2 regions of the Rothia kristinae genome follow, and region 1 is predicted to be linked to the other one. Evidence: predicted binding sites of a transcription regulator. Region 1 holds the regulator's gene; the other holds the start of a gene.
The links. Region 1 encodes LexA, which represses DNA repair genes until DNA is damaged. Its sites were predicted from a motif close to TCGAACANNTGTTCGA; they were not measured.
Positions count from the first base shown of each region.

Region 2: a site for LexA is predicted at 5,616-5,631, ahead of uvrA (excinuclease ABC subunit UvrA). Genes of this name have one in related genera too.

Region 1 is NZ_CP065738.1:1,671,061-1,685,127, reverse strand. Features, by position in the region: gene infC (translation initiation factor IF-3) at 49-879, opposite strand; gene I6G21_RS07430 (DUF1844 domain-containing protein) at 1,227-1,703, shown strand; gene I6G21_RS07425 (SseB family protein) at 1,700-2,578, opposite strand; gene priA (bifunctional 1-(5-phosphoribosyl)-5-((5-phosphoribosylamino)methylideneamino)imidazole-4-carboxamide isomerase/phosphoribosylanthranilate isomerase PriA) at 2,575-3,315, opposite strand; gene I6G21_RS07415 (hypothetical protein) at 3,383-3,550, opposite strand; gene hisH (imidazole glycerol phosphate synthase subunit HisH) at 3,547-4,317, opposite strand; gene hisB (imidazoleglycerol-phosphate dehydratase HisB) at 4,314-4,949, opposite strand; gene I6G21_RS07400 (histidinol-phosphate transaminase) at 5,033-6,157, opposite strand; gene I6G21_RS07395 (LysM peptidoglycan-binding domain-containing protein) at 6,209-6,703, opposite strand; gene lexA (transcriptional repressor LexA) at 6,903-7,691, shown strand; gene I6G21_RS07385 (ATP-dependent DNA helicase) at 7,715-9,811, opposite strand; gene hflX (GTPase HflX) at 9,808-11,391, opposite strand; gene I6G21_RS07375 (class I SAM-dependent methyltransferase) at 11,623-12,246, shown strand; gene dapF (diaminopimelate epimerase) at 12,278-13,249, opposite strand; gene miaA (tRNA (adenosine(37)-N6)-dimethylallyltransferase MiaA) at 13,355-14,067, opposite strand, start outside.
Region 2 is NZ_CP065738.1:2,172,102-2,186,168, forward strand. Features, by position in the region: gene uvrC (excinuclease ABC subunit UvrC) at 1-1,066, opposite strand, end outside; gene I6G21_RS09555 (lysophospholipid acyltransferase family protein) at 1,118-1,804, opposite strand; gene I6G21_RS09560 (HAD family hydrolase) at 1,933-2,661, opposite strand; gene uvrA (excinuclease ABC subunit UvrA) at 2,658-5,564, opposite strand; gene I6G21_RS09570 (MBL fold metallo-hydrolase) at 5,846-6,514, shown strand; gene I6G21_RS09575 (formate--tetrahydrofolate ligase) at 6,649-8,343, opposite strand; gene I6G21_RS09580 (DEAD/DEAH box helicase) at 8,484-11,156, shown strand; gene I6G21_RS09585 (alpha/beta fold hydrolase) at 11,153-12,574, shown strand; gene I6G21_RS09590 (GNAT family N-acetyltransferase) at 12,741-13,244, shown strand; gene I6G21_RS09595 (SOS response-associated peptidase) at 13,338-14,067, opposite strand, start outside.

The DNA.
Region 1 (14,067 bases):
ACCCGGTCCGCAGGGTCATCCAACCCGGGGCGGACCCGGGCGGGGCGGCTACGACCGGGGGCCGGGCTTCGGCGCCCGCGGCTTGGGAGCCGCCTGGGGCTTCGGCGCGGCCTGCGGCTTCGGAGCCGACGCGGGCTTCGCGGCCGCCTGGGGCTTGGGAGCCGCCTGCGGCTTCGGGGCCGACGCGGGCTTCGACTCGGCCTGCGGCTTCGGGGCCGGGGCCTCCTGGGCCTGCGATGCCGAGCCGCCCTGCGCCTGCTGGCGCAGCTGCTCCGGCATGGCCGCGGCCACCGAGTTGGACACCGGCTGCGCGGTGCGGGTGTCCACCCGCTCGCGCTGACGGCGGCTGCCGCCCTGCTGCTTGGCCTGGCGCTGCTGCTCGCGGCGCGCCTCGGCCTTGTTGCGCAGCGGGCCGATGACCATGACCATGTTCCGCCCATCCTGGCGCGGATTGGACTCGACGCTGCCGACCTCGGCCAGGTCCATCGCCAGCCGCTCCAGCAGGCGCACTCCCATCTCGGGGCGCTGCTGCTCGCGGCCGCGGAACTGGATCATGGCCTTGACCTTGTCTCCCGCGGTGAGGAAGCGCTTGGCGTGCCCGACCTTGGTCTCGTAGTCGTGGTCGTCGATCTTCAGCCGGAACCGCACTTCCTTCAGGACCGTGTTGGTCTGGTTCTTGCGGGACTCGCGGGCCTTGACGGCGGCCTCGTACTTGTACTTGCCGAAGTCCATCAGCTTGCACACCGGCGGACGGGCGTTCGGCGCCACCTCGACCAGATCAAGATCCGATTCCCGCGCCAGACGCAGTGCGTCCTCTACGCGGACGATCCCGACCTGCTCGCCGCTGGGGCCGACCAGTCGGACTTCCGGTACGCGGATGCGGTCATTGATGCGTGGATCGCTAATGTGGTGCTCCTGTCGGCTCTGCGGGTCTGTTCCCGCACGGTTCGCGGATCGCCCCGACGGGATGCGAAGAAGCCCCCGCGGGACGGTTCCAGCGGGGGCTTCGAGACCCGTGCCCGCACACGACGCGCATCCTCAGGATGCGGACGGCATGATGGCGCACGAGCGCTGACCCGGCGACCGCTGCGGTCGACGCGGGTGGGAGATCGAGATCCCCGCTTGGAAACTCCTGACACTCTACACCATGGCCGCCCCGTTGTCTGCCCTGCGCCGGTCTCGCCCCGAGGCGGCGCGACGGCCCCCGATGTGCGACAGTGGGGGCCATGACTGAGACACCCCGCCCCTCCTCTGCCGCGCAGGATCCCGCCGACGCCCAGCCCGATCCCGGCGTGCACCGCTTCCCCGGCGGCACGGATGCCGCCGTGGCCCCCGAGGCCGCCCCGGAGCCCAGCGCCGAGCAGATCCAGGCCGTGAACGCGCAGATGCGCGACATCGCCGAGGTCCCCGCCGTGGAGGTCATCACCACCACCGCGGTGCACCTGATGAGCGCGGCCGCCGTGAAATGCGGCCTGGCCGAGGGGCCCGACGCCGCGGAGCTGAAGGATCTGGACGAGGCCCGCAAGCTCATCATCGCCCTGGCCGGGCTGGTCACCTCCGCGGCCCCGGAGATCGGCTCCCAGCACGCCGGGCCCCTGCGCGACGGCCTGCGCTCCCTGCAGCTGGCCTTCCGCGAGGCCTCCTTCGCCCCGGACGCCCCGGGCAAGGGCCCCGGAGAGAACCTGACCGGCCCGGTCTTCTAGCCCGCCGGGCGCGGCTCCCGGTCCTCGACCGGGCGCACCCGGATCTCCAGGGAGTCGATCCGCTCGGCGAGCAGCGGGTCCGCGGCCACGGCCGCCCGGAAGGTCTCCGACGCAGCGTCCAGGCCCGCCCGGTCCAGGCCGGGGACCAGCAGCAGCTCGACGCTGAGCTCCGGGCCGGGCCCGCCGCCGGGCAGCAACCGACCCTCGGCGTCGCGGGCCGCCACCCCGGCCCCGGGGGCCATCTGCGCGCCTCGGGCCTGCGGGATCCCCGCGGCCGCGCGCTGCAGGGCGGCCAGCACCTCGGGATCCGAGTAGGACGGCAGCCAGGGCTCGCCCTTGGCCAGGGCCCACACCCCCGGACGCCGCAGGACGAAGACCAGTTCGGTGCCCGGATTCAGGACCAGCAGCTGGTTGCCGTCCTCCACCGCGGCCAGCGCCGTGCGCCGGGCCTCGGCGGCCACCGGCCGGGCCTGCGGATGCCAGGAGGTCAGCGCGTCCACGCTGGTGAACACGGGCAGGGCCCGCCGCCCGTCCGGGGCGCTGATGGAGACCAGGGCCATCTCCGACTCCTTGTCCGAGACCAGCCCGTCCTCGGTCACGTGGGCCTGGGACAGCTCGGCGAGAACCGGGGCGAACAGGCGCGTGCCGCGCAGCGCCTCCAGCACCGACTCCTCGGGGATCTCGGCCCGGGCGAAGGCCTCCAGGGCCTCGGCCACGGGGGCGGGGGTCAGGCCGTCGTCCTGCGGATACGCGTGGGTGTGGGAGGTCCCCTCCCCCAGGTTGCGGCCCTTCCACGGCTGCCCGCCGGTGTCCGTCTCCCGGCCGGCGCTGCGCAGCTGCGCCTGGATGTGAGCCGGCAATTCCCGCGGGCTCATGCCTCGGGCCGCCCCGCCGCGTCCAGGGCCTCGGCCAGGGTGAAGCGCCCGGCGTACAGGGCCTTGCCGACGATCGTGCCCTCGACCCCGTGCGGGACCATGGCCCGCAGCGCCTCCAGGTCCGCAAGCCCCGAGATGCCGCCGGAGGCGACGACCGGCCGATCCGTGCGCCGGGCGACCTCGGCCAGCAGCTCGGTGTTGGGCCCGCGCAGCGTGCCGTCCTTCGTCACGTCGGTGACGACGTAGCGGGCGCAGCCGTCGGCGTTGAGCCGGTCCAACACCTCCCACAGGTCCCCGCCCTCCTCGGTCCAGCCGCGGGCCGCCAGGGTCGTGCCGCGCACGTCCAGCCCGACGGCGATGCGCTCCCCGTGCTCTGCGATGACCCGGCGCGTCCACTCCGGGTCCTCCAGGGCGGCGGTGCCGAGGTTGATCCGGGCGGGCTCCAGGCTCAGGGCCCGGCGCAGCGAGGCATCATCCCGGATCCCTCCGGACAGCTCGATCTTCAGCCGCACCCGCTCGGCGACCCGGCGCAGCACCTCGGTGTTCTCCCCACGCCCGAAGGCCGCGTCCAGATCCACCAGGTGCACCCATTCGGCACCGGCCTCCTGCCAGGCCAGGGCCGCCTCGACGGGGTCGCCGTAGCCGGTCTCGGTGCCGGCTTCGCCCTGGACCAGGCGCACGGCCTGACCCCCGGCGACGTCCACGGCGGGCAGCAGCTGCAGGCGGGGGGTGCTCATCGGGATGGTGCTCCTGTTCGTTGCGGATGGTGCGCGCGGGCGCGGGCGGGATGGCCGCGCCCGGCGCTCAGTCGAGGGTGACGACGTAGAGGCCGTAGGCGAAGAAGGCCGCGCCCAGGATCCACAGCACGACCTGGGCGATGAGCGGCAGCTTCTGCCGGCGGAAGGAGATGCCGCCGCCGACGAGGAAGGCCCCGAAGATCATCAGCAGCAGACCGGAGGTCAGGGGACTCATGCGCGCTCGCCCTCCTCGGCGTCGACGGCGGGCGCGGTCTCCTGCGCCCGGGCGGGGTCTGGGAAGTCCTCCTCGGACTCGGGGCCTCGCGGGGCCATCCGGCCGGTGCGCAGCAGGGTGTCCAGCCAGTTGCGCAGCAGCCGCAGCCCGGCGTCCGCGGACTTCTCCGGGTGGAACTGGGTGGTGCTCAGCGGCCCGTTCTCCACGGCGGCGATGAACGGCACCCCCTGCTCGGCCCAGGTGACCTGCGGGGGCCGGATGTGCTGGCTGGTCTGGGTGAACTCCCAGCGCTGCACCGCGTAGGAGTGCACGAAGTAGAACCGCTCCCGCTCGATCCCGGCGAACAGCCGGCTGCCCTCCGGCGGGCGCACGGTGTTCCAGCCCATGTGCGGGACCACGTCTCCGGGCAGCTTCTCCACGGTCCCGGGCCACTCCCCCAGTCCCTCGGTGTGCTCCCCGTGCTCGGTGCCGGCTTCGAAGAAGACCTGCAGCCCCACGCAGATGCCCAGCACGGGCCGGCCGCCGGCCACCCGGCGTCCGATCAGCCGCGGGGCATCCACGGCGCGCAGGCCGTCCATGACGGCGCCGAAGGCCCCGACGCCGGGGACCACGAGGCCGTCGGCCTCCAGCACGTCCTGCGGGCGCCGGGAGAGCACGACGTCGGCCCCGGCGGTCTCCAGGGCGCGCACGGCCGAGCGGACGTTGCCGGCCCCGTAGTCCAGGACGGTGACGGTGGGCTTCACGGGCTGCGATCCAGCGGTGCTCACAGCGCCCCCTTGGTCGAGGGGATGGCCTCCGGGACGCGGGGATCCGGCTCGACGGCCTCGCGCAGGGCCCGCGCCAGGGCCTTGAACTGGGCCTCGGCGATGTGGTGGGGGTCCCGGCCGCGCAGCAGGTCCACGTGCAGGCAGATCCCGGCGTGGTAGGCGATGGCCTCGAGCACGTGGCGGACCATGGAGCCGGTGAAGTGCCCGCCGATCAGGTGGTGGGCGAAGGCCTCGGACTCCCCCTCGTGCACCAGGTAGGGCCGCCCCGAGATGTCCACGACGGCCCGGGCCAGGGCCTCGTCCAGGGGCACGGTGGCCTGGCCGAAGCGGCGGATGCCGCGCTTGTCGCCCAGGGCCTCGCGCAGGGCCTCGCCCAGCACGATCGCGGTGTCCTCGACGGTGTGGTGCACGTCGATCTCGGTGTCTCCGCTGGCCTCGACCTCCAGGTCGATCAGCGAGTGCTTGGACAGGGCGGTGAGCATGTGGTCGTAGAAGGGCACGGTGGTGCTGATCCGGGAGACGCCGGTGCCGTCCAGGTTCAGGTTGAGCCGGACCGTGGACTCACTGGTGGCGCGGGTCAGGGAGGCCGTGCGGCCGCCCGCCCGGGCGGGCTGGGCGTCAAGGGTCTGCATTCGATGCTCCGTAGCGGTGTCGGCGGTGGGTCGGCGCGCCCCGCGGGGCCCGTGAGACCCGGGCGCCCGGGGCGGGGGTGGTCTCAGCGGCGGTCGGGCAGGTGCCGTTCCAGGCTGTCCAGGAAGGCGGTGGTCTCCTCCTCGGTGCCGGCGGTGACCCGCAGGTGCCCGGGGATCCCGACGTCGCGGATCAGCACGCCGTCGCCCAGCAGGTCCTCCCACAGGCCCTGGGCATCGGACAGGCCCCCGAAGAAGACGAAGTTGGAGTCCGAGGCGGCCGGCTCCAGACCCAGCTGCTCCAGACGGGTCACGATCCGGTCCCGCTGTTCGCGGATGCGTCCGACCTGCCCCAGCAGCTGGTCCCGGTGGCGCAGCGCCGTCAGGGCGACGGCCTGGGTCACCGCGGAGAGGTGGTAGGGCAGGCGCACCAGCATGACGGCCTCGACCACGGCCGGATCCGCGGCGAAGTAGCCGACCCGGGCCCCCGCCAGGGCGAAGGCCTTGCTCATGGTGCGGCTGACGACCAGGCGGGGCCTCCCGGGCAGCAGGGACAGCGCGGTGGTGTCCGGATCGCGGGCGAATTCCGCGTAGGCCTCATCCACCACGAGCATCCCGCCCAGCTCCTCGACGGCCTCGTAGGCGGCCAAAATGGTCTCCGGGGAGAGTGCCGTGCCGGTGGGGTTGTTGGGTGAGCACAGGATCGTGACGGTCGGCCGGTGCTGGCGGATCTGGCGCGCGGCATCCTCCGGGGAGAGGGTGAAGTCCGCGGCCCGCCGCCCGGCGATGTACTCGGTGTTGGTGCCGGAGGCCAGGAGCGGGTACATGGAGTAGGTGGGCGCGAAGCTCAGCACGTTGCGGCCGGGCCCGCCGAAGGCCTGCAGCAGCTGCTGGAGGATCTCGTTGGAGCCGTTGGCGGCCCAGACCTGGCGTTCGGTGATGCCGTGGCCGAGGTAGTCCGCCAGCTCGCGGCGCAGCTGCGGGAAGTCCCGGTCCGGGTATCTGTTCAGCCCGGCCGCGGCCTCGGCGGCCGCACTGCCGATCGCCCGGATCAGCTCCTCGGGCAGCGGATGGGTGTTCTCGTTGACGTTCAGGGCGTAGGGCACCTGGATCATCGGGGCGCCGTAGGCCCTCTGGCCGCGCAGGTCATCTCGCAGCGGCAGGGTATCCAGGACGGCGGCTTCCGCATCGGGGCTGGCTGCATCACTCACGGTGCCATCCTAGTGGAGTCCCCGTTCGCGTGAACCCGGAACCCTGCGGTCTCACGGCGCGGCGGTCTCCGGCTGCGGCACCACGAGGCGCTGGCCGGGCCGCACGGCGCTGTCCTGCAGGTCGTTCAGGTCCACGATCCGCTCCACCGCGGCCCGCGGGTCGGACTCCGGATCCGCCTCCTGTGCGAGGCTCCAGAGGGTGTCCCCGGCGGAGACCACCACGACGCGGGTCTGCGCCCCGCTCGGCGCGGCGTCGCCGGCCTGGGCCTGCGGGCTCAGCACCAGCAGCAGGGCCCCGGCCAGCACCGCGACGGCCCCGAGCAGCACCGGCAGGCCGATGAGCAGGAGGCGTCCGCGCCGGGTGAGCCGCAGCGTCGGGCGGGCCGCGCGCTCCGGACGGCGGCGCAGCAGCCGGGTGCGGCGCGCGGCCGGACGGGCGCAGGCGGGGCGGGTGCAGGCGGGTGCGCCTGCCGGATGGGCACCCCGGCGCGGCCCGGTGCGGAACCCGATGCGGAACGGGCGGGGTGCGGTGAGCGCGATGCTCATGGCGGCCTCCTAGCGGTGATTGACGCTCGATCGCCTTCGAAGACGTGTTCGAGTTCGTACATCTGTTCTACCAGTGCGATCGAAGACTGTCGAGGGACTAGAACATGTGTTTGATCCGACACGCGGTCTCGCCTACGCTGATGGGAGCAGTCCACACCCCCGGACTGACAGATCGAACACCTCCAGGAAGGACCCGACGGTGGCCCGAGAGCACGGAGCAGCCCCCCACGGAGCCGAGGCCTCCGCCCGCAAGCCCCTCACCGCGCGCCAGCGCACCATCCTGGAGGCCATCTCCGCCTCGATCAGCGCGCACGGCTACCCGCCGTCGATGCGCGAGATCGGCGACGTCGTCGGGCTGTCCAGCCTCTCCAGCGTCACCCACCAGCTCTCCCGGCTCGAGGCCCTGGGCTACATCCGCCGCGATCCGAAGCGGCCGCGGGCCATCGAGGTGCTGGCCGAACCCCGCCGCACCGACATCCGCCCCTCCGGGCAGGGCCCCGCGCAGGAGGAGCAGTCGGACCCCGCCCCGAGCGCGCAGCCGACGGCCGAGGCCGCAGCCGACGTGGTCCCGCTGTTCCCCACCGCCGCGCCGGAGGCCGAGGAGGAGCAGGGGCAGAACATCAGCGTGCCGCTGGTGGGGCGCATCGCCGCCGGTGTGCCGATCACGGCCGAGCAGCACGTGGAGGACACGATCTCCCTGCCCCGACAGCTGGTGGGCCAGGGCGAGCTGTTCATGCTCGAGGTGCGCGGGGATTCGATGGTCGAGGCCGCGATCTGCGATGGCGACTGGGTCGTGGTGCGCCAGCAGAACACCGCCCAGAACGGGGACATCGTCGCCGCCCTGCTCGATGACGAGGCCACCGTGAAGACCTTCCGACAGCGCGACGGGCACACCTGGCTGCTGCCGCAGAACCGCCAGTACGAGCCGATCCTCGGCGATCACGCCAGCATCATGGGCAAGGTCGTCTCGGTGCTGCGCGCCGTCTGAGTCCGGGCTTTGAGGCCCTCGCCTCAGCCCGCGTGCAGCCGCCGCAGCGCCCCCGTGACCACGGGCAGGCGGTCCGTGGTCCACAGCGGCGGCAGGGCCGCCCGCAGGAACCCGCCGTACCGGGCGGTGGCCAGCCGGGAATCCAGCACCGCCACGACCCCGCGGTCCTCGCGGGAGCGGATCAGGCGCCCGGCCCCCTGGGCCAGCCGGATCGCCGCGTGGTAGGCGGAGACCGCCATGAAGCCGTTGCCCCCGCGCCGGCCCACCGCCCGGGCCCGGGCGGTGGCCAGCGGATCATCCGGGCGCGGGAACGGGATCCGATCGATGAGCACCAGGCGGCAGGAGGGCCCCGGCACGTCGACGCCCTGCCACAGGCTCATGGTTCCGAACAGGCACGTGTCCTCCTCGGCCGTGAACCGCTCGACGAGACCGCGCAGCGAGGACTCCCCCTGCACCAGCACCGGCAGGTCGGAGTGCTCGCGCACGTACTCGGCGGCCTGCTGCGCGCCGCGACGCGAGGAGAACAATCCCAGCGCCCCGCCGCCGGAGGCCTCCACCAGCTGCAGGATCCGCTCCAGCTGCTCCTCCGAGACCCCGCGCCCCGGCTTGGGCAGGTCCCGGGCCACGTAGAGCATCCCCTGCTTCGGGTAGTCGAAGGGCGAGCCGACGTCCAGCCCCTCCCACGCCGGGGCCTTCTCCCCCTGCAGCCCGAGGGAGCCGGCGACCTGATCGAAGGAGTCGCCGATGGCCAGGGTCGCCGAGGTCAGCACCACCGTGCGGTCCTGGAACAGCCCCTCGCGCAGCCGCCCGGCCACGGACAGCGGGGCCACGTGCAGCGTGGCCGGGTCCGTGTCCGCGGCGCTGACGTAGCCGCGTCCCGGCTCCCAGCCGCCGGCCCGGGAGATCCACACGACCTCGAAGCGCCCGTCCGCGCTGAGCATCCGCTCGGCCAGCTCCAGGACCTCGGTGAGCTTGGCGCGGGCGGTCTGGCGCCCGGCGTCGGAGTCCTTCGCGTCGCCCTTGGTGTCGGACAGCGCGGCCCGGGCGGCGTCGCGCACCTGCTCCATGGCCCGGGCGATCCCCGGCTCCAGCCCCTGCGGCATGAGCTCGGCGGGCCGGCCGGAGCAGGCCTGCTCCAGGGCCTCGGCCGCGGAGCTCAGCGGCTCCGAGGCCGCCTGGGTGTTCGTGCGCACCGCCCGGGCCGCGGAGCGGACCATCAGCGGGGACAGGGCGCCGGTCACCGCGCCGGTCACGCGGTCCACCAGCTCGTGGGCCTCGTCGACCACCACGACGTCGTGCTCGGGCAGCACCCCGATCCCCTCGAAGGCGCTGATCGCCAGCAGCGCGTGGTTGGTGATCACGACGTCGGCCTCCCCCGCCCGCTGCCGGGCCCGCTCGGAGAAGCACTCCTCCACCAGGGGGCAGCGGCGCCCCAGGCACTCCGAGGCCGTGACCGAGACCTGCCGCCAGGCCCGGTCCGAGACGCCCGGGCGCAGGTCATCCCGGTCCCCGGTGTCCGTGGAGTCCGCCCAGGCGCGCAGGCGCACCACCTCCTCGGCCAGCGAGTCCGGGGCGGGACGGGGATGCCCACTGGCGGCCTGCCCCTGGCTGTTGAGGTTGAACAGCGCGTCCGGGTCCTCATCCTCCGGGTAGCCGCCCTCCAGCTTGTGCAGGCACACGTAGTTGCTGCGCCCCTTCAGCAGGGCGACCTCCACCTCGCCCTCGAGGCGATCCTCGAGGGTCTCCAGCAGCCGGGGCACGTCCCGGCCGACGATCTGCGCCTGCAGGGCCAGGGTCGCGGTCGCGACGACGACGGGCTTGTCCGCGCCCAGGGCGTGCTGGATGGCCGGGACCAGGTAGGCCAGGGACTTGCCGGTACCGGTGCCGGCCTGCACCAGCAGGTGCCGCCCCGTCTGCAGGGCCTGGGCCACGTGCGCTGCCATGATCCGCTGCCCGTCGCGGCGCTGCCCGCCGGTGCGCTCGATCGCCGTGTCCAGCAGCGCCAGGGCGTCTTTGGCCCCGGGCAGGGTCTCCGGCTCCGCACCGGTCGGGGCGTGCACGTCCTCGGCGGCCTCCGCGGGTGCCGAGCCTCGCGTGGGGTCCGGGTTGGTGCTGCTCACGGGGCGGTCACGGCGTAGGGCTGCAGCTCCGGGGCGGTCTCCTCCCGCACCAGCACGCTCATCCGGGTCCCGTCCTCTTCGAACGCGGTGGACAGGATCTCCGCGTCCCACTCGTGCAGCCGGGAGACCACCTCCCCGTGGGTGTAGGGCACCAGGATCTCCATGCGCACGCTGGGCCGAGGGATGGTCCGGGAGATCAGCTCCTTCAGCTCCGGGATCCCCTCCCCGGTCTTCGCGGAGACGATCGCATGGTGGGGTTCGCGCAGCCGGATGCGATCCAGAACGAAGGGGTCCGCGGCGTCGGCCTTGTTCAGCACGATGATCTCCGGGACGTCCTGCGCGTCCACCTCGGCCAGGACCTCGCGCACCGCGCGGATCTGGCCCGCCGGGTCCGGGTGGGAGGCGTCCACCACGTGCAGGATCACGTCCGCGTCGGCCACCTCCTCGAGGGTGGAGCGGAAGGCCTCGACCAGCTGGGTGGGCAGGTTGCGCACGAAGCCGACGGTGTCCGAGAGGGTGTAGCCGATGCCGTCCGGGGTCTCGGCCCGGCGCACCGTGGGGTCCAGGGTCGCGAACAGGGCGTTCTCCACCAGCACCCCGGCGTCGGTGAGCCGGTTGAGCAGGGAGGACTTGCCGGCGTTGGTGTACCCGGCGATGGCCACGGAGGGGATGTGGTTGCGACGCCGGTTGGCCCGCTTGGTCTCCCGGGCCGGCTTCATCGCGGCGATCTCCCGACGCAGCTTGGCCATCCGCTGGCGGATGCGGCGCCGGTCCAGCTCGATCTTCGTCTCACCGGGACCGCGCGAACCGATCCCCTCGCCGCCGGCCGCCCGACCGCCGGCCTGGCGGGACATGGACTCGCCCCAGCCGCGCAGGCGCGGCAGCAGGTACTCCAGCTGCGCCAGCTCCACCTGGGCCTTGCCCTCCCGGGACTTGGCGTGCTGGGCGAAGATGTCCAGGATCAGCGCGGTGCGGTCGATGACCTTGACCTTGACGATGTCCTCCAGCCCACGCCGCTGGGACGGGGCCAGCTCCGAGTCGATGACGACGGTGTCCGCGCCCGTCTCGGCCACGATCTCCTTGAGCTCCTGGGCCTTGCCGGAGCCGAGGAACGTGCCGGGGTCCGGCTTCAGCCGCCGCTGCACCAGCCCGTCCAGGACCTCGGAGCCGGCGGTCTCCGCCAGGGCCGCGAGCTCGCGCAGGGAGTTCTCGGCGTCCTCCAGGGTGCCCTCGGACCAGATCCCGGCCAGCACCACGCGCTCCAGGCGCAGCTGCCGGTACTCGACCTCGGTGACGTCCTCCAGCTCGGTGGACAGCCCGGCCACGCGCCGCAGGGCGCGGCGCTCCTCGAGGTCCTGCTGCTCGCCGTCGTGCTCGGTGTGCTGGGTGGTCTCCGCCAGCTCCGGGGCACGGCGGTCCAGGATGGAGGCCTGGTGCTCCTCCTCCGGGGAGAAGCGGCCGAGGACCCGGTCCACGGTCGCGCGCAGCTGGGCGTCGCTGGGCTGGCGGGGCTGCTCGGTGCGCTCGTCGGTGTGCTCGGGGGCGGCGTCGTCGGCGGTGCGGGGGTGATGCTGGGGCAAGGGTGCCTTTCCGTGCGGGGGCGCGGCCGGTGCTGACTCCCTCGGATCGGGCGCGCGGACCGCTCAATGCGTCCTGCCAGTCTACCGGGCGGCCCCCGCGCCGCACCCGGGGCGGGCCTGTGCTGTGGACGAACACGCGACGCCGCGCCCCAGCGCCGAGTCCCGGGGAGCCGGCGCCGCGAGCGCGGACGCCGAGGAGGCGGGTGAGGCGGGCCGATACGATGGGGGATCATGGTCGAGCACTACTTCTCCGCGCACGAGGACGAGCCCTTCGTCGAGCAGCCCCTGCGGGTGCGACTGGCCGGGGCCGAGCGGGATCTGGTGAGCGCCCCCGGCATCTTCAGCCCGAAGGCCCTGGACAAGGGCACCGCGGTGCTGCTGGACGAGGTCCCCGCCCTGCCCCGGTCCGGGTCCCGCTTCCTCGACGTCGGCTGCGGGTGGGGGCCGATCGCGCTGAGCATGGGCCTGCAGCGGCCCGACGCCGAGGTGATGGCCGTGGACGTGAACCGGCGCAGCCTGGAGCTGACCCGCCGCAACGCCGCGCGCCTGGGGCTGACCGGCATCCGCCCGGTGATCCCGGAGGAGGTGGATCCGCGGCTGCGCTTCGACGCGATCTGGTCCAACCCGCCGATCCGGGTGGGCAAGCAGGTGCTGCACGAGCTGCTGCTGACCTGGCTGGTGCGCCTGGCCCCGGCCGGGCAGGCGCACCTGGTGGTGCAGAAGAACCTGGGCGCGGACTCCCTGCAGCGCTGGCTGGATCAGACCCTGCGGGAGCGGGAGCCCGGCGCCTTCGCGGTGGACCGGGCCGCCACCGCCAAGGGCTTCCGGATCCTGCGGGTCACCCGCGCCGCCTGATCCCCGCGGCGACCTGCCCGGGTCCCGCGGCTCAGCCCAGGCGCACGGTGCCCACGAGCTCCGCCGGCCCGGAGAGGATCACGTGCTCCAGCTCGTCCGGGCCGAGCACGAAGGTCACGCCCAGCTCCCCGCCGGGCACGCCGACCCGCCACTCATCCGGGGCGTCCTCCCCGCCCCAGAAGCGGGTCGCCGCCGCGGCAGCGCACGCGCCGGTCCCGCAGGACAGGGTCTCGCCCACCCCGCGTTCGCTGACGCGCAGCACCAGCGCTCCCGTGCCGTCGTCCTCCTCCTCGGCGTCCCGGGGCACCACGAATTCGACGTTGGTGCCGGCACTGGGCCGGGGGTCCACGGTCGGTGCGGTGCCCAGGTCCAGCCGGGCCAGCTTGGCCTCATCGGCCAGGGCGACGACGGTGTGCGGGTTGCCCATGGTGATGGACAGGCCCGGGCGGGCGGTGCGCAGGCCGCGGGCCGAGACGGTGCAGTCGGCCCCGTGCTCCCGGGCCTGCTCCCCGTCGATGAAGCCCCAGGGGCCCATGTCCACGGCGTAGCCGCCGGGAACCCGGGCGACGGTCTTGACCCCGCCGCGGGTCCCGATGCGCACGGTCTCCCCCTCCGGCAGCTCGATCAGCCCGGCGTGGATGAGGTGGTGGGCGAACACGCGCACCCCGTTGCCGCACATCTCGGACAGGGAGCCGTCCGCGTTGCGGTAGTCCATGAACCACTCCGGGGCGTCCTCCCCGTTCGCGGCGAGGGCCCGCCCGGCCTCCAGGTGCTGGCTGCGGATCGCGCGGATCAGCCCGTCCGCGCCGATCCCCCGGTGCCGGTCGCACACGGCGGCCACCAGGTCCCCCTCCAGCTCGAGGCTTCCCTCGGGATCGGTGAGCAGGAGGAAGTCGTTGCCGGTGCCGTGGCCCTTGCTCAGGGTCACTCCGGCCAGTTCGCCCCAGCGGGAGGCGTCGGTCTGCGCGGTGGTGCTCTCGGCGGTGGTGCTCTCGGTCGTCACCCGGCCAGTCTATCGGGCGGGTCGGACGACCGAAGGGCCGGCTCAGCGAGGACCGGTCTGGCCGGCGAATCCGGCCGCGCTCCCGGTCCTGCCCGCGCGGTCAGGTCAGCCCTCGGCTCCCCCGTCGTTCGCGGTCTCCGGCGTGCGCCCCTGCTCGATCAGGGTCAGCGCCCGGTCCAGCTGCTGGCGCGGGGAGAGGGTGAATCCGATCCAGGTAACGCGCGGGTCCGCCCGGAACCAGGTGACCTGGCGGCGGGCGAAGCGGCGGGTGGCGATGATCGTCTCCTGCACGGCCTCCTCCTCGGAGGTCTCCCCGTCCACGACGCGCAGGAACTGCGCGTAGCCCAGGGCGTGGGAGGCGGTGCGCCCCTCGCGCAGCCCCCGCTCGGCCAGGTCCCGCACCTCCTGCAGGAGACCGGCCTCGACCATCCGGTGCACCCGCACGGCCAGGCGGTCGTGCAGCAGGTCCCGGGGCCCGTTCAGCCCGATCTGCAGGGCCGGCTCCCGGTGTTCGCGCCGCGGCATGTAGGAGGAGAAGGGGCGCCCGGTCAGCTCGTGGACCTCCAGGGCGCGCACCAGGCGCCGGTCGTCCAGGCCGCGCCGCGCGGAGACCGGGTCCACGGCCTCCAGCCGAGCGGCCAGCGCCCCGCGCCCCTCGGTCTCCAGGAGCTCCTGCCAGCGCTGACGCACCTGCGCATCGGTGGGCGGGAACTCCAGCACGTCCAGGGCCGCGCGCGCATACAGTCCGGACCCGCCGACGAGGATCGGGGTGCGCCCGCGCCCCCGGATCTCGGCGAAGCGCTCGCGGGCCTCGCGCT
Region 2 (14,067 bases), 500 kb from region 1:
AGCCGCGCAGTCCCGTCAGCCACTGCTCCAGCTGCTCGCGGTTGCTGGGCAGCACGGGCACCAGCACGGTGCGGGGGATCTCGTGGGCGCTGGTCTCGTCCTCATGCGGGGTGGAGGCCAGGGTCACGGCCGATTCCCCGTAGACCTGCTGCAGCAGCTGCTCGACCATCTCCCCCGGGGTGAGGTCCTCGACCTTCTCCACGATCCACCCGCGCTGGCCGCGGATGCGCCCGCCGCGCACGTGGAAGACCTGGGCGGCGGCCTCCAGCTCGTCCTCGTGGAAGGCGAACAGGTCCGCGTCCACCGAATCCGAGAGCACGACGGCGTTGCGCTCGAAGGCGGTGCGCAGGGCCTGGATGTCATCGCGCAGCCGGGCGGCGACCTCGAAGTCCATCTCCTCCGCCGCCCGGTGCATCCGCCGGGTCAGCTCCCGGATGAACCGCTCGGAGTCCCCCGCCATGAACCGGCAGAGTCGATCGGCCAGCTCTCGGTGGTCCTCCGCGGAGATGCGCCCGACGCACGGGGCGGAGCACTTGTCGATGTACCCGAGCAGGCAGGGCCGATCCTGCTGCTCGGCGCGGCGGAACACCGCCCCGGAGCAGGTGCGCACGGGGAAGACCCGCAGCAGGGCGTCCAGGGTCTCGCGGATGGCCCACGCCTGGGAGAACGGCCCGAAGTAGCGGGTGCCCTTCTTCTTCTCCCCGCGCATCACCTGCGCGCGGGGGTACTTCTCGGCCATGGACACCGCGAGGTACGGGTAGGACTTGTCGTCCCGGTATTTGATGTTGAACCGCGGGGTGTACTGCTTGATCCAGGTGTATTCCAGCTGCAGGGATTCCAGCTCGGAGGCCACCACGGTCCATTCGACCCCGGCCGCGGTGTGGACCATCGCGTAGGTCTTCGGCCCCAGCTGCTCGGGTTTGGCGAAGTAGCTGGTCAGCCGGTTGCGCAGGTTCTTGGCCTTGCCCACGTAGATGACCCGCCCGACGTCGTCCCGGAAGCGGTACACGCCGGGGTCGGTGGGGATGTCCCCCGTGCGGGGCCGGTAGGTCGCCGGATCGGCCATGGGAAGGGTGTCCTCCTGAGTGCTCGGGCACCGGGTCCTCCCCGCGGGACGTCAGGCGCCGGCGTCCTTGGCCAGGGAGGGCGAGGTGTTGTATTCGTTCTTGCGCGGCTGCCCGCACAGGCGGGCGATCTCGTCCATGATCGCGTCCGTGGTGGCCCGCCGCTGGGCCCCGGACTGCTTCTCGCCGAGCTTCTCGAAGCTCATCGGCTCGCCGACGCGCACCGTGAAGCGCACCGGGCGCAGCAGCTTCGTGCCGGGCGGCTGGATCCGCTCGGTGCCGATCAGCCCGACGGGGACGACGGGGGCGCCGGTCATGTGCGCCAGCCACGCCACCCCGATCTTGCCGCGGTAGAGGTAGCCGTCCAGGGAGCGGGTGCCCTCCGGGTAGATCCCGAAGACCCCGCCGCGCTCCAGGCGCTCCAGGCCGATCTCCAGGGCCTTGAGCCGTTCGATCTGATCCGCGCGGTTCACGGGGATGATGTCGATCAGCTCGAAGATCCGCTTCATCAGCCGACCCTTGAACCCCGGGGAGTTCACGTACTCGGCCTTCGCCAGGAAGGCCACCCGCCGCGGCATGAGCGCGGAGATGATGACGGAGTCCAGGAAGGCCCGGTGGTTGGAGGCCACGATCACGGGACCGGAGGCGGGGAAGCGCTTCAGACCGGTGACCCTGGCCCGGAAGACGGTCTTGATCAGGCCGGTCACGGCCGTCTGCGTCAGCCGGTACAGCTTCTCCATGGGTCTGGTCAGGGTCCTTCCCTCATCCGAGCCGGCGACCTCGCCGGTGTGGTGCGCGTGTCATGAACACTGTACATTTCCCCGACACCGGCTCCCACCCCCGGGCGCGGCACGTCACGGCGGCGAGGTCATCCCGTCCCCTCCAGCCGCAGGTCGCAGCGCCGGGCCAGCTGGGCCCGCAGCGCGTCGACGTCCTCCGCGACGGCGGCGGCCCCGTGTGCGGTGAGCTCTCCGGGGGCGGCGAACCCCCAGGCCACTCCGATGCAGTCCAGGCCGTGGACCCGGGCGCCCTCGACGTCGTACTCCCGGTCCCCGACCATCACGGTGCGCCGCGGATCGGCCGCCAGCCCGCGCCGGGCCAGCAGGTCCAGGGCGCGGGCGATGACCCCGGCCTTGTCCACGGGCAGGTGGGCGGTCTCCGGGCGCAGCTCATCCCTCGCCCCGGAGATGACGTCCGCGAGGGCGTCCAGCCCGAAGTGCGCGGCGATCCGCTCGGCGCTGGGCTGCGGCTTCTGGGTGGCCAGGGCCACCGCGGCCCCCGCGGCGCGCAGGTCCCGCAGCAGCTGCGCCACCCCGGGGTAGAGCCGGGAGTCCCGGGCAGCCCGGGCGGGATACGCCTCGCGGTAGGCGGCCAGGGCGGCGCGGCGCTCGGCCGGGGAGAGGTCCGTGTGCCGCTCCAGGCCCACCGAGGCGGGCGGCCCTACGAACCGGCGCAGCGTGGCCTCCTCCGGGCGCGGATGGCCCTGGGCCTGGATGGCCTCGGCGATGGTCTCGGTGATGGCCCCGGCCGGATCCAGCAGGGTCCCGTCCAGGTCGAACAGCACCGCCGGGACGGATCCGGCGGGAGCGCCGCTCACGCGCCGTGCCCGTCGTCGTCGGCCCCGAGGATCTCCGCCAGGAAGCGCCCGGTGTGGCTGCCCGGCTCCTGGGCGACCTGCTCCGGGGTGCCCTGGGCGATGACCTGCCCGCCGCCGGAGCCGCCCTCCGGACCCATGTCCACGATCCAGTCCGCGGATTTGATGACGTCCAGGTTGTGTTCGATCGTCAGGACGGTGTTGCCCTTGTCCACGAGGGACTGCAGGACCTTGAGCAGCTTGGCGATGTCCTCGAAGTGCAGGCCCGTGGTCGGCTCATCCAGCACGTAGATGGTCCGCCCGTTGGAGCGCTTCTGCAGCTCGGAGGCGAGCTTGACCCGCTGGGCCTCACCCCCGGAGAGGGTGGGGGCGGGCTGACCCAGCCGGATGTAGCCCAGCCCGACGTCGACGAGGGTGTTCAGGTGCCGGGCGATCGGGGTGAAGGCGGAGAAGAACTCGGCGGCCTCCTCCACGGGCATGTCCAGCACCTCGGCGATGTTCTTGCCCTTGTAGCGGATCTCCAGGGTCTCCCGGTTGTACCGGGCCCCGTGGCAGACCTCGCACGGCACGTACACGTCGGGCAGGAAGTTCATCTCGATCTTCAGCGTCCCGTCCCCGGCGCAGGCCTCGCAGCGCCCGCCCTTGACGTTGAAGGAGAAGCGCCCCGGCTGGTAGCCGCGCACCTTGGCCTCGTTGGTCTCGGCGAACAGCCGCCGGATGTGGTCGAAGACCCCCGTGTAGGTGGCGGGGTTGGAGCGGGGCATCCGGCCGATGGGGCTCTGATCCACGTGCACGATCTTGTCCAGGTGCTCCAGGCCCTCCACCCGCCGGTGCCGACCCGGAACCTGCTTGGCGCCGTTGAGCCGGTTGGCCAGCGCGGTGTAGAGGATGTCGTTGACCAGGGTGGACTTGCCCGAGCCGGAGACCCCGGTGACGGCGGTGAGCACGCCCAGGGGGAAGGACACCGTGACGTCGCGCAGGTTGTTCTCCTTCGCCCCGACCACCTTCACCATCCGCTTGCGGTCCACCGGGCGCCGCCGCGCGGGCACCGCGATCTGACGGCGCCCGGACAGGTAGGCCCCGGTCAGGGACTCCCGGTTCTCCAGCAGCTGCCGGTACGGCCCGGAGTGCACGATGCGCCCGCCGTGCTCGCCCGCGCCGGGTCCGACGTCGACCACCCAGTCGGATTCCCGGATGGTGTCCTCATCGTGCTCCACGACGATCAGGGTGTTGCCCATGTCCCGCAGCTTGGTCAGGGTCTCGATCAGCCGCCGGTTGTCCCGCTGGTGCAGGCCGATCGAGGGCTCGTCCAGGACGTAGAGGACCCCGACCAGCCCGGAGCCGATCTGGGTGGCCAGGCGGATGCGCTGGGCCTCCCCGCCGGACAGGGTCGCGGCCGCCCGGTCCAGGGTCAGGTAGTCCAGGCCGACGTCGAGCAGGAACTGCAGCCGGGCATTGATCTCCTTGAGCACCTGCTCGGCGATGTGCCGCTCGCGCTCATCCAGGCGCAGCCCGGCCATGAACTCCTGGGCCCCGGTCATCGGCATCGCGGTGACCTCGGCGATGGACTTCCCGCCCACGTGCACCGCGAGCATCGTCGGGTTCAGCCGGGCGCCGCCGCAGGCCGGGCACGGGGTCTGGCGCATGTACTGCTCGTAGCGGTCCTTGGCCCAGTCGGACTCGGTCTCCTCGTGCTTGCGCTGGATGTACGCGTAGACGCCCTCGAAGCCGGAGGTGTAGCGCCGCTCGCGGCCGAAGCGGTTGCGGTAGGCGACCTCCACCTTGAAGTCCTTGCCGTGCAGGATCGCCCGGCGGGCCTTCTTCGGCAGCTCCTCCCACGGGGTGTTCAGGTCGAAGCCGACCTCCCGGCCGAGCCCGCCGAGCAGACGTAGCCAGTACTCGGTGGTGGACTTGCCCTGGGACCACGGGGCGATGGCCCCCTCCCCCAGGGTCTTCTCCGGGTCGGGGACCACCAGGGACTCGTCGACCTCCAGCCGGGAGCCGATGCCGTCGCACTCGGGGCAGGCGCCGAAGGGGCTGTTGAAGGAGAAGGAGCGCGGCTCGATCTCGGTCTGGCCCAGCTCGTGGCCGTTGGGGCAGGCGAGGTTCTCGCTGTAGGTGCGGCTGCGCGCCTCGGAGTCCTCGGGCTCGTCCACCCAGTCGATGGTCACTCGCCCCTCGGCCAGACCCAGGGCGGTCTCGATGGAGTCCGTGAGCCGCTGGTGGGCGGAGTCCTTGATGGCGATGCGGTCCACGACCACGGAGATGGTGTGCTTGTACTGCTTCTTCAGGCTCGGCGGCTCGGTGAGTCGGATCTGCTCCCCGTCCACCACGGCCCGGGAGTAGCCCTGCTGGGCCAGGGAGGAGAACAGGTCCTGGAACTCGCCCTTGCGGGCGCGGACCACCGGGGCGAGGACCTGCAGGCGGGTCCGCTCCGGGCGGGTCATCAGCTGGTCCACGATCTGCTGCGGGGTCTGCTTCTCGATCGGCTCCCCGCAGACCGGGCAGTGGGGGTGCCCGATGCGCGCCCAGAGCAGGCGCATGTAATCGTAGATCTCGGTGATGGTGCCGACCGTCGAGCGGGGGTTCTTGGAGGTGGACTTCTGATCGATGGACACCGCCGGGGACAGGCCCTCGATGAAGTCGACGTCGGGCTTGTCCACCTGGCCGAGGAACATCCGGGCGTAGGCGGACAGGGATTCGACGTAGCGGCGCTGGCCCTCGGCGAAGATGGTGTCGAAGGCCAGGGAGGACTTGCCGGAGCCGGACAGACCGGTGAACACCACCATGGCGTTGCGGGGGATCCGCAGGTCCACGGTGCGCAGGTTGTTCTCCCGCGCCCCCTTGACGATGATCTCGGTGGGGTCCTGGGCGCCCGCGGCGGGCGCGGCGGCGGTGGTGCTCATGGGTGCGGGAGGGCTCCCTTCCGGGTTGGGGGCGGCGCGGTCGCCGGGCATTCGAAGATCTATTCTACGGCTCGCGAAGCTGTCCGGAACGACCGCCGGGCGGATTTCCCTCACCGGCGAACGCACCGGCCCGCCCCTTCCGCGCCCCATGAGCCCGGCAGGGGTCGCGGCGTGTCCGAGGCTCACGGGCGCGGGTCCACGGGTGCGGAGGGGCGGTCGCGTTGCGCGTGCGTCACGCGCGTGTTGCGGGGGCGGGGCCGCGGGGCCCTAGAATCGTGCGCATGATGGCACTCGCGACCGAGAAGCTCGACCTGTCCGAGGTGACGATCCGGTGGATCAGCGTCTCCTCGATGGACAACAACGTGTACCTGATGACCTGCCGCTCCACCGGGGCCCAGCTGCTGATCGACGCGGCCGATGAGCCGGAGCGGATCTCCGGGTTGGTGGCCGCCGGGCGCGAGGACGTCTCCGGGTCCTGCACCTGCTGCGGCAACGTGCAGCTGATCGTGACCACGCATTCGCACTGGGATCACGTGCGGGCGCTGGCGGAGATCCGCTCCCGCTCGGAGGCCCTGACCGCCTGCGGGGCGCGGGACGAGCAGGACATCGACGTGCCGATGGACATCACCTTCCAGGACGGGGACACCGCGGATCTGGAGGGCTTCTCCCTCAAGGTCATCGAGCTGCGCGGGCACACCCCCGGCTCGATCGCCCTGGCCTACGAGGACCCGGCCGGGCGCACCGTGATCTTCACGGGCGACTCCCTGTTCCCCGGCGGGGTGGGCAAGACCGACTCTCCCGAGGCCTTCCGCGCCCTGCTGCACGATGTGCGCACCAAGATCTTCGACGTCTACGACGACGACACCCTCATCCTGCCCGGTCACGGCGAGTCCACGACTCTGGGAGCCGAGCGCCCGCACCTGGACGAGTGGGAGCGGCGCGGCTGGTGAGCCGCGGATCGGCAGCCGGGAGCGTGGTCTCGGCCGATCGCTGATCCCTCCCCCGCCCTCCCGACGACGCCGCGACGCCCCGTCGACCGCCCTCGTGCGAGCGGTCGACGGGGCGTCGTCGCGCCTGAACCGGCTCAGAACAGCCCGTGCACGGCGCCGTCGGCGTCGAGCCCGATGCGCTCGGCCGCCGGGGAGGCGGACAGCCCCGGCATGGTGCGCATGGTCCCGCAGATTGCGTAGACGTAGCCGGCCCCGGCGGCCAGGCGCACCTCCCGCACGGGCAGGCGCCATCCCGTGGGGGCGCCCTTCCGGGTGGGATCCGCGGTCAGGGACAGGTGCGTCTTGGCGATGACCACGGGCAGGTCCCCGTAGCCCTGCTCTTCGCAGCGGGCCAGCTGGCGGGCAGCCGCCGGGGCGATCTCCAGCCCGTCGGCCCCGTAGACCTTCCGGGCCACGGCGTCGAGCTTGTCCGTCAGGGAATCCTCGGGGGCGTAGGTGGGCACCAGCTCGTGCGGCTGCTCGCAGGCCTCGGCCACGGCGTCGGCCAGCTCGGTGGCGCCGTCTCCACCGCGGGCCACGCCCTCGTGCACGGCCACCCGCGCCCCGGCCCGCTCGGCGATCTCCCGGATGACGGCGTGCTCGCTGGGGTGGTCGGTCGGGAAGGCGTTGATCGCCACGACGGGGCTGATGCCGAAGCCGCGCAGGATCGCCAGGTGCTTGAGCAGGTTCAGGGCCCCGGCGCGCACGTCCTCGGGGTTCTCGGCCAGCAGCTCCTCGGGCAGGGGCTTGCCGGGCACGATCCGGTGGCGTCCGGAGTGGGCCTTCAGCGCCCGGACGGTGACCACGAGGACCGCGGCGTCCGGGGTCAGCCCGGAGACCCGGCACTTGACGTTGACGAAGCGCTCGGCACCCATGTCCGCTCCGAATCCGGCCTCGGTGATGACGTAGTCGGCGTGCTCCAGGGCGGCGTAGTCGGCGAGGATCGAGGAGTTGCCGGTGGCGATGTTGCCGAAGGGCCCGGTGTGGATCAGGGCGGGGACCCCTTCGAGGGTCTGCATCAGGTTCGGGTGGATCGCGTCGGCCAGCAGGGCCGCCAGCGCGCCGTCGGCCTTCAGGTCCTCGGCGGTCACGGGCGCGCCGTCCCGGGTGGAGGCCACGACGATGCGGGCCAGCCGGGCCTTCAGATCCGCCAGATCCGTGGCCAGGGAGAGGATGACCATGATCTCGCTGGCCGAGGTGATGTCGAAGCCGCTCTGGCGGGTGACCCCGTCCTGGCGCTCCCCCAGGCCGATGACGACGTGGCGCAGGGAGCGGTCGTTGATGTCCAGGACGCGCCGCCACGTGATGCTGCGCTCGTCGATGTCCAGGGCGTTGCCGTGGTGCAGATGGTTGTCCAGCAGCGCCGCGAGCATGTTGTGCGCGGCGGTGACGGCGTGGAAGTCCCCGGTCAGGTGCAGGTTGAGCTTGTCCATGGGGATGACCTGCGAGTACCCGCCGCCGGCGGCCCCGCCCTTGATCCCGAAGGTCGGGCCCAGGGAGGGCTGGCGCAGGGTGAGCATCGCGGAGCGGCCGGTGCGCGCCATGCCCTGGGCCAGGGAGACGGAGGTGGCGGTCTTGCCCTCCCCCAGCGGCGTCGGAGTGATGGCGGTGACCAGGACGTAGCGGCCGCGACGCCGTTCGGGGGCGGCGTCGGCGGCGGGCAGGAGCTTGGCGACGTGGCGGCCGTAGGGCTCCAGCCGGTCGCGCTCGATGCCGGCGGTCGCGGCGATCTCCTCGATGGGCCGGGGCTGGGCCTGCTGGGCGATCTCGAGGTCGGAGGGCATGCTCATGGGGACTCCCATCGTCGTGGGGGTGGGTGCGTTCCCTCTCCAGTATGGTGGCGGCGGGACCCAACCCGGCCGAGGCGGCGGGGTCGGGTCGGGCGGGCGCAAGCGGGGCCGACCCGGGCGGGTCGGTAGACTCGGGCCCGATGAGACTGCTCGAAGCCCTGGACCCCCGCCTCGCCGATGACGACCGCCGCTACTTCCGGGGAGATTTCGCCTCGAATCCGCTGACCGCGGAGGAGATCGCCGACGGCTTCTCCCGGTGGATCGACTCCCGGGGGATGCAGCTGTACCCGGCGCAGGAGGAGGCGGTGCTGGAGCTGGCCTCCGGGGCCAACGTCATCCTGGCCACCCCGACCGGCTCCGGGAAGTCCACGGTCGCGGTGGCCGCGCACTTCACGGGCCTGGCCCGCGGGCAGCTCTCCTACTACACGGCGCCGATCAAGGCGCTGGTCTCGGAGAAGTTCTTCGACCTGTGCGCGATCTTCGGCGCGCAGAACGTCGGGATGGTCACCGGGGACTCCTCGATCAACGCCGGTGCGCCGATCGTGTGCTGCACCGCGGAGATCCTGGCGAACGTGGTGCTGCGCGAGGGCGCGGGGGCCGATCTGTGCCAGGTGGTCATGGACGAGTTCCACTTCTACTCGGATCCCCAGCGGGGCTGGGCGTGGCAGGTGCCGCTGCTGGAGCTGCCGCAGGCGCAGTTCCTGCTGATGTCCGCGACCCTGGGGGATGTGACCCGGTTCCGGCGGGAGCTGAGCGAGCTGACGGGCCGGGAGACGGCCTACGTGACCTCCTCGGAGCGGCCGATCCCGCTGCACTACTACTACTCGGAGCAGCCCGTGCACGAGGCCATCGAGGAGCTGGTGCGCACGGACCGGGCCCCGGTGTACGTGGTCCACTTCTCCCAGGCCCAGGCCATGGAGCAGGCCCAGGCGCTGATGAGCATCGCGGTGCTGTCCAAGGAGGAGCAGCAGGCGGTCTCCGAGGCGATCGCGGGCTTCCGGTTCTCGGCGGGCTTCGGCAAGACCCTGAACAAGCTGGTGCGCCACGGCATCGGGGTGCACCACGCCGGGATGCTGCCCAAGTACCGGCGGCTGGTCGAGCAGCTGGCCCAGCGCGGGCTGCTGAAGGTCATCTGCGGCACGGACACCCTCGGCGTCGGCATCAACGTGCCGATCCGCACGGTGCTGATCACGGCCCTGTCCAAGTTCGACGGACGCCGCACCCGGCGGCTGAAGGCCCGGGAGTTCCACCAGATCGCCGGACGGGCCGGGCGGGCCGGATATGACACGGCCGGGACCGTCGTCGTGCAGGCCCCGGAGCACGAGATCGAGAACGCGAAGCTGCTGGAGAAGGCCAGGAACCGCTTCGGGGAGGACGAGAAGCGGATCGAGCAGTCCCTGCGGGGCAAGCGGAAGAAGCCCCCGCAGGGCTTCGTGACGTGGTCGCGCCAGACCTTCGAGCAGCTGGTGGCCGCCGAGCCTGAGCCGCTGACCAGCTCCTTCGGGGTGACCCACTCGATGCTGCTGAACCTGCTGCACCGGCCCGGGGACCCCTTCGCCGCGGCCGGCCGGCTGTTGCGGGAGAACCACGAGACCCCGGCCCGGCAGCGGGAGATGATCCGCCGGGCCCTGGGCATCTACCGGGAGCTGCTGGCTGCCGGCGTCCTGCGCCGCCTGGATCGCCCGGATGAGGAGGGCCGCCCGGTGGCGCTGACCGTGCAGCTGCAGGAGGACTTCGCGCTGAACCAGCCGCTGTCCCCCTTCGCCCTGGCGGCCCTGGAGCTGCTGGATCGGGAGTCGCCGGACTACGCGCTGGACGCCGTCTCCGTGATCGAGGCGACCCTGGATGACCCGCGGCAGGTGCTCATCGGCCAGGAGCGCAAGGCCCGCGGGGAGGCCATCGCCGCGATGAAGGCCGAGGGCATGGAGTACACGGAGCGGATGAACGCCGCGGACCGGATCACCTACCCGCAGCCCCTGGCCGAGCTGCTGGAGCAGGCCTTCGAGACCTACCGCTCCGGGGCGCCGTGGATCGCGGAGTTCGAGCTGTCCCCGAAGTCGGTGGTGCGGGACATGTACGAGCGGGCCATGTCCTTCGGCCAGTACGTGCAGTTCTACGAGCTGTCCCGCTCGGAGGGCATCCTGCTGCGCTACCTCTCGGACGCCTACCGGGCCCTGCGCCAGACGGTGCCCCCGGCGGCGCTGACCGAGCAGCTGGAGGATCTCATCGCGTGGCTGGGCGAGCTGATCCGGCAGACGGACAACTCCCTGATCGACGAGTGGGAGCGAATGAGCGCCGGGCAGGACGCGGCACCCGCGCCGGAATCCCTGGAGGAGCTGGTGGCCGAATCCGCCCCGAAGGTCACGGACAACCCGCGGGCCTTCCGCGTCATGGTGCGCAACGCCCTGTTCCGGCGAGTGGAGCTGTTCGCCGACGAGCGCGAGCGCACCCTGGGCTCCCTGGACGGGGACTCCGGGTGGGATGCCGACGGGTGGGCGGATGCGATGGACGAGTACTTCGAGACCTACGACGACCTGTTCACCGATGCCCAGGCGCGCTCCCCGCAGCACCTGATGATCGATGACTCGCAGCCCGGGATCTGGCGGGTGCGGCAGGCCTTCGCGGATCCGGAGGAGGCCTACGACCACGGGATCACGGCGGTGGTGGATCTGGCGGCCTCGGATGAGGCGGGCGCCCCGGTGCTGCGCATCGGGCACGTCGGTCCCTTCGCCGAGGCCGGACCGCTGGAGGCCGCGGAGGACCTGCTGGATGGGGAGTCGCCTCTCGATGGCACCTTGGGGGCACGGCGATGAGCCGGGTCCTGCCGGTGCCCGGTGCGGCACCCGTGCCCCACCGGGCCGGTCCCGTGCACGAGGTCGGGAGCCTGCGGCTGAGCGAGCATCGGTTCCGGGTGCCGCTGGCCCACGCCCGGGCTTGGACCCACCCGGAGGATCCGGCGGTGCCGGAGGCGGTGGCGGACCGGGAGATCGAGGTCTTCGCCCGGGTGGCCACGAGTGCTGATCCGGAGGCGCCGGTGCCGGTGCGGCGTCGGCCGTACCTGGTGTACCTGCAGGGTGGGCCGGGCATGGCCTCCCCGCGCCCGGCGTCGGATTCCGGGTGGCTGGGGCTGCTCGCCCCGCACTACCGGGTGGTGCTGCTGGATCAGCGCGGCACCGGCCTGTCCACCCCGCTCAGCGCGGGGTCCCTGGCCCGGGAGGGCGACGCCGCGGCGCAGGCGGCGTACCTGGAGCATTTCCGCGCTCCGGACATCGTGGCCGATGCGGAGGCGGTGCGCGCGACGCTGCTGGCCGGGGAGCCGGAGACCCGGTGGGCGAGCCTGGGGCAGAGCTTCGGCGGCTTTCTGACCCTGACCTACCTGTCCTTCGCCCCGGAGTCCCTGCTGCACTGCTGGATGACCGCGGGCCTGGCCCCGATCCACCGCGGCCCCGAGGAGGTCTACCGGGCGACGTATCGGCGGATGGCCGAGCGCAGCCGGGAGTTCCTCTCCTGGTACCCGGAGGATGCCGAGCGGGCCGGGCGGATCGCGGATCTGCTGGCGGGGCGGGAGGCGCTGCTGCCGGATGGGTCTCCGCTGAGCCCGGAGCGGTTCCAGAGCGTCGGGATGCTGCTGGGCGGCACCGGGCGGGTGCACCGGCTGCACTACCTGCTGGAGTCGGCCTTCGCCGAGGGCCCGGATGGCCTTGCGGAGGGCTTCCTGGCGGAGGCGGCCGGCGTCGTCGGCTTCGCGGGGCACCCGCTGTACGCCCTGATGCACGAGGCCATCTACGCGGATGGCCCGGGCACGGCGACGGCGTGGGCGGCGCAGCGGGTGCGGGAGGAGCTGCCGGAGTTCTCCCCGGGGGCCCGGCCGCTGCTGTTCACCGGGGAGATGATCCAGCCGTGGCACTTCCGCCTGGATCCGGCGCTGCGCCCGCTGCGGGAGGTCGCGGAGCTGCTGGCGGCCAAGCAGGACTGGGGGCGGCTCTACGACCTGCGGGTTCTGCGGGGCAACGAGGTGCCGGTGGCGGCCAGCGCGTATGAGCACGACGTGTACGTGGACTTCGACGCGGCCCGACAGACCGCGGCGTCGGTGGGGTCGCTGGACCTGTGGACCTCCCCGACGCTGCACCACGACGCCCTGGGCAACGACTCCCGGGAGGTGCTGCACGGGCTGGGCGAGCTGCTGGCCCGCGCCGGGGCCCTGCCGGGCAATCCGGTGTCGCCCGCGTGAGGTCCGGGGCGGCCCTGAACGCGGCCCTGAGCGGACGCAGACGGTCATCTGCCCGGTCCCCATGTGGCGCCGGGTACACTGACGTGCAGGTTCCCGGGCGCCCACCCCGGTCCCGCCCGATCCTCGGCGCGGGACCCGAGGCACCCTCTCCCGGAAGGAGCAACCCATGAGCGGAAAGATCACGCTGATCGGGGACACGTGGACGTCCACCCGCCCGGTCACGGTCAGCACCCGTCCGGTGGCCCGCCAGGACGCCGACGGCCTGGCCCGGCTGTTCTTCACGGCCTACGATGACGGTTCGGTGACTTCCCAGGCCCACGCTCTGGAGATCCTGCACCACATGTTCGACGGCGAGTACGGCGCGGTGCTGCCGAAGGCCTCCCCCGTGGTGGTGGATGATGCGGGCCGGATCATCGCCGCCGCCCTGGTGCTGGAGTCCCGGGTGGGCGATGACCTGCCGGATTCGCCGTATATCTTCGAGCTGTTCACGGAGTCCTCCCGGCGCCGGGAGGGCTTCGCCGAGCAGCTGCTGCGCGTGGCCATCACAGAGCTGAAGGAGGAGGGGTTCGAGCACGTGGCCCTGCGGATCAGCGAGGACAACGCCGCGGCGCTGGCCCTGTACCTGACCCTGGACTTCCGCCGGTGGTTCCCCGAGGAGGATGAGCTCTAGGCTCCCACGGGACGCCGCCGCGCGGGCCCGATCGCACCGAGGTGCGCTCGGCCCGCGCGCGTCTGACGGGTCTGCTGTGTCTGCCGTGACTGCTCAGAGCAGCCGCCGCTGCCCCGCCGGTTCCAGCAGCTCGGGCCCGTTGTTCCGGGGGCTGCCCACGGCCGGTCCCACCTCGCGCAGGCGCCATGCGGCGGCGACATCGTAGGCTCGTTCCCGCACCGCGTCGATGGCCCGCTGGGCGGCCTCGGCGCCCTCGGCGGCGGTGCGCAGCCAGGTGCTCAGCCCGTCCTGCGGGTCCCCGGTGGTCTCCAGGGGGATCGGCAGGCGGTCGTGCAGCCGGGAGAGCTGGCGCAGGGTCTCGGAGTCCCGGGCATCGGCCTCCTCGGCAGAGGGCGAGTCCATGGTGAGGATGGTCGCCGAGAGCAGCCACTGTCCTTCGTCGGGGCCGCTGGGGATGCGCCACCAGTCGTAGAGGCCGGCGAAGTAGATGCTCTGCTCCTCGGCGGAAGGGTGCACGTAGTACGGGGTCTTCTCGGGGGTCTTGCGGCCGGGGACCTCGGTGCGCAGCCACTCGTAGTAGCCGTTGGCGGGGATCGCGCAGTGCTGGGCGGCGGCGGCGTGGCGGAAGGCGGGCTTGGTCGCGGCGGTCTCGCTGCGGGCGTTGAAGGTGCGGGAGGAGAAGGTCTCGTCCTTCGCCCACCGGGGCAGCAGGCCCCAGCGGGCCGGGTGGATGGCGCGTCGCCGGGTGCCGTCCTCCTGGGCGTGGTCCACGATGATGGGCACCGTGTGCGTGGGAGCGACGTTGTAGTCCGCGCAGCTCTCC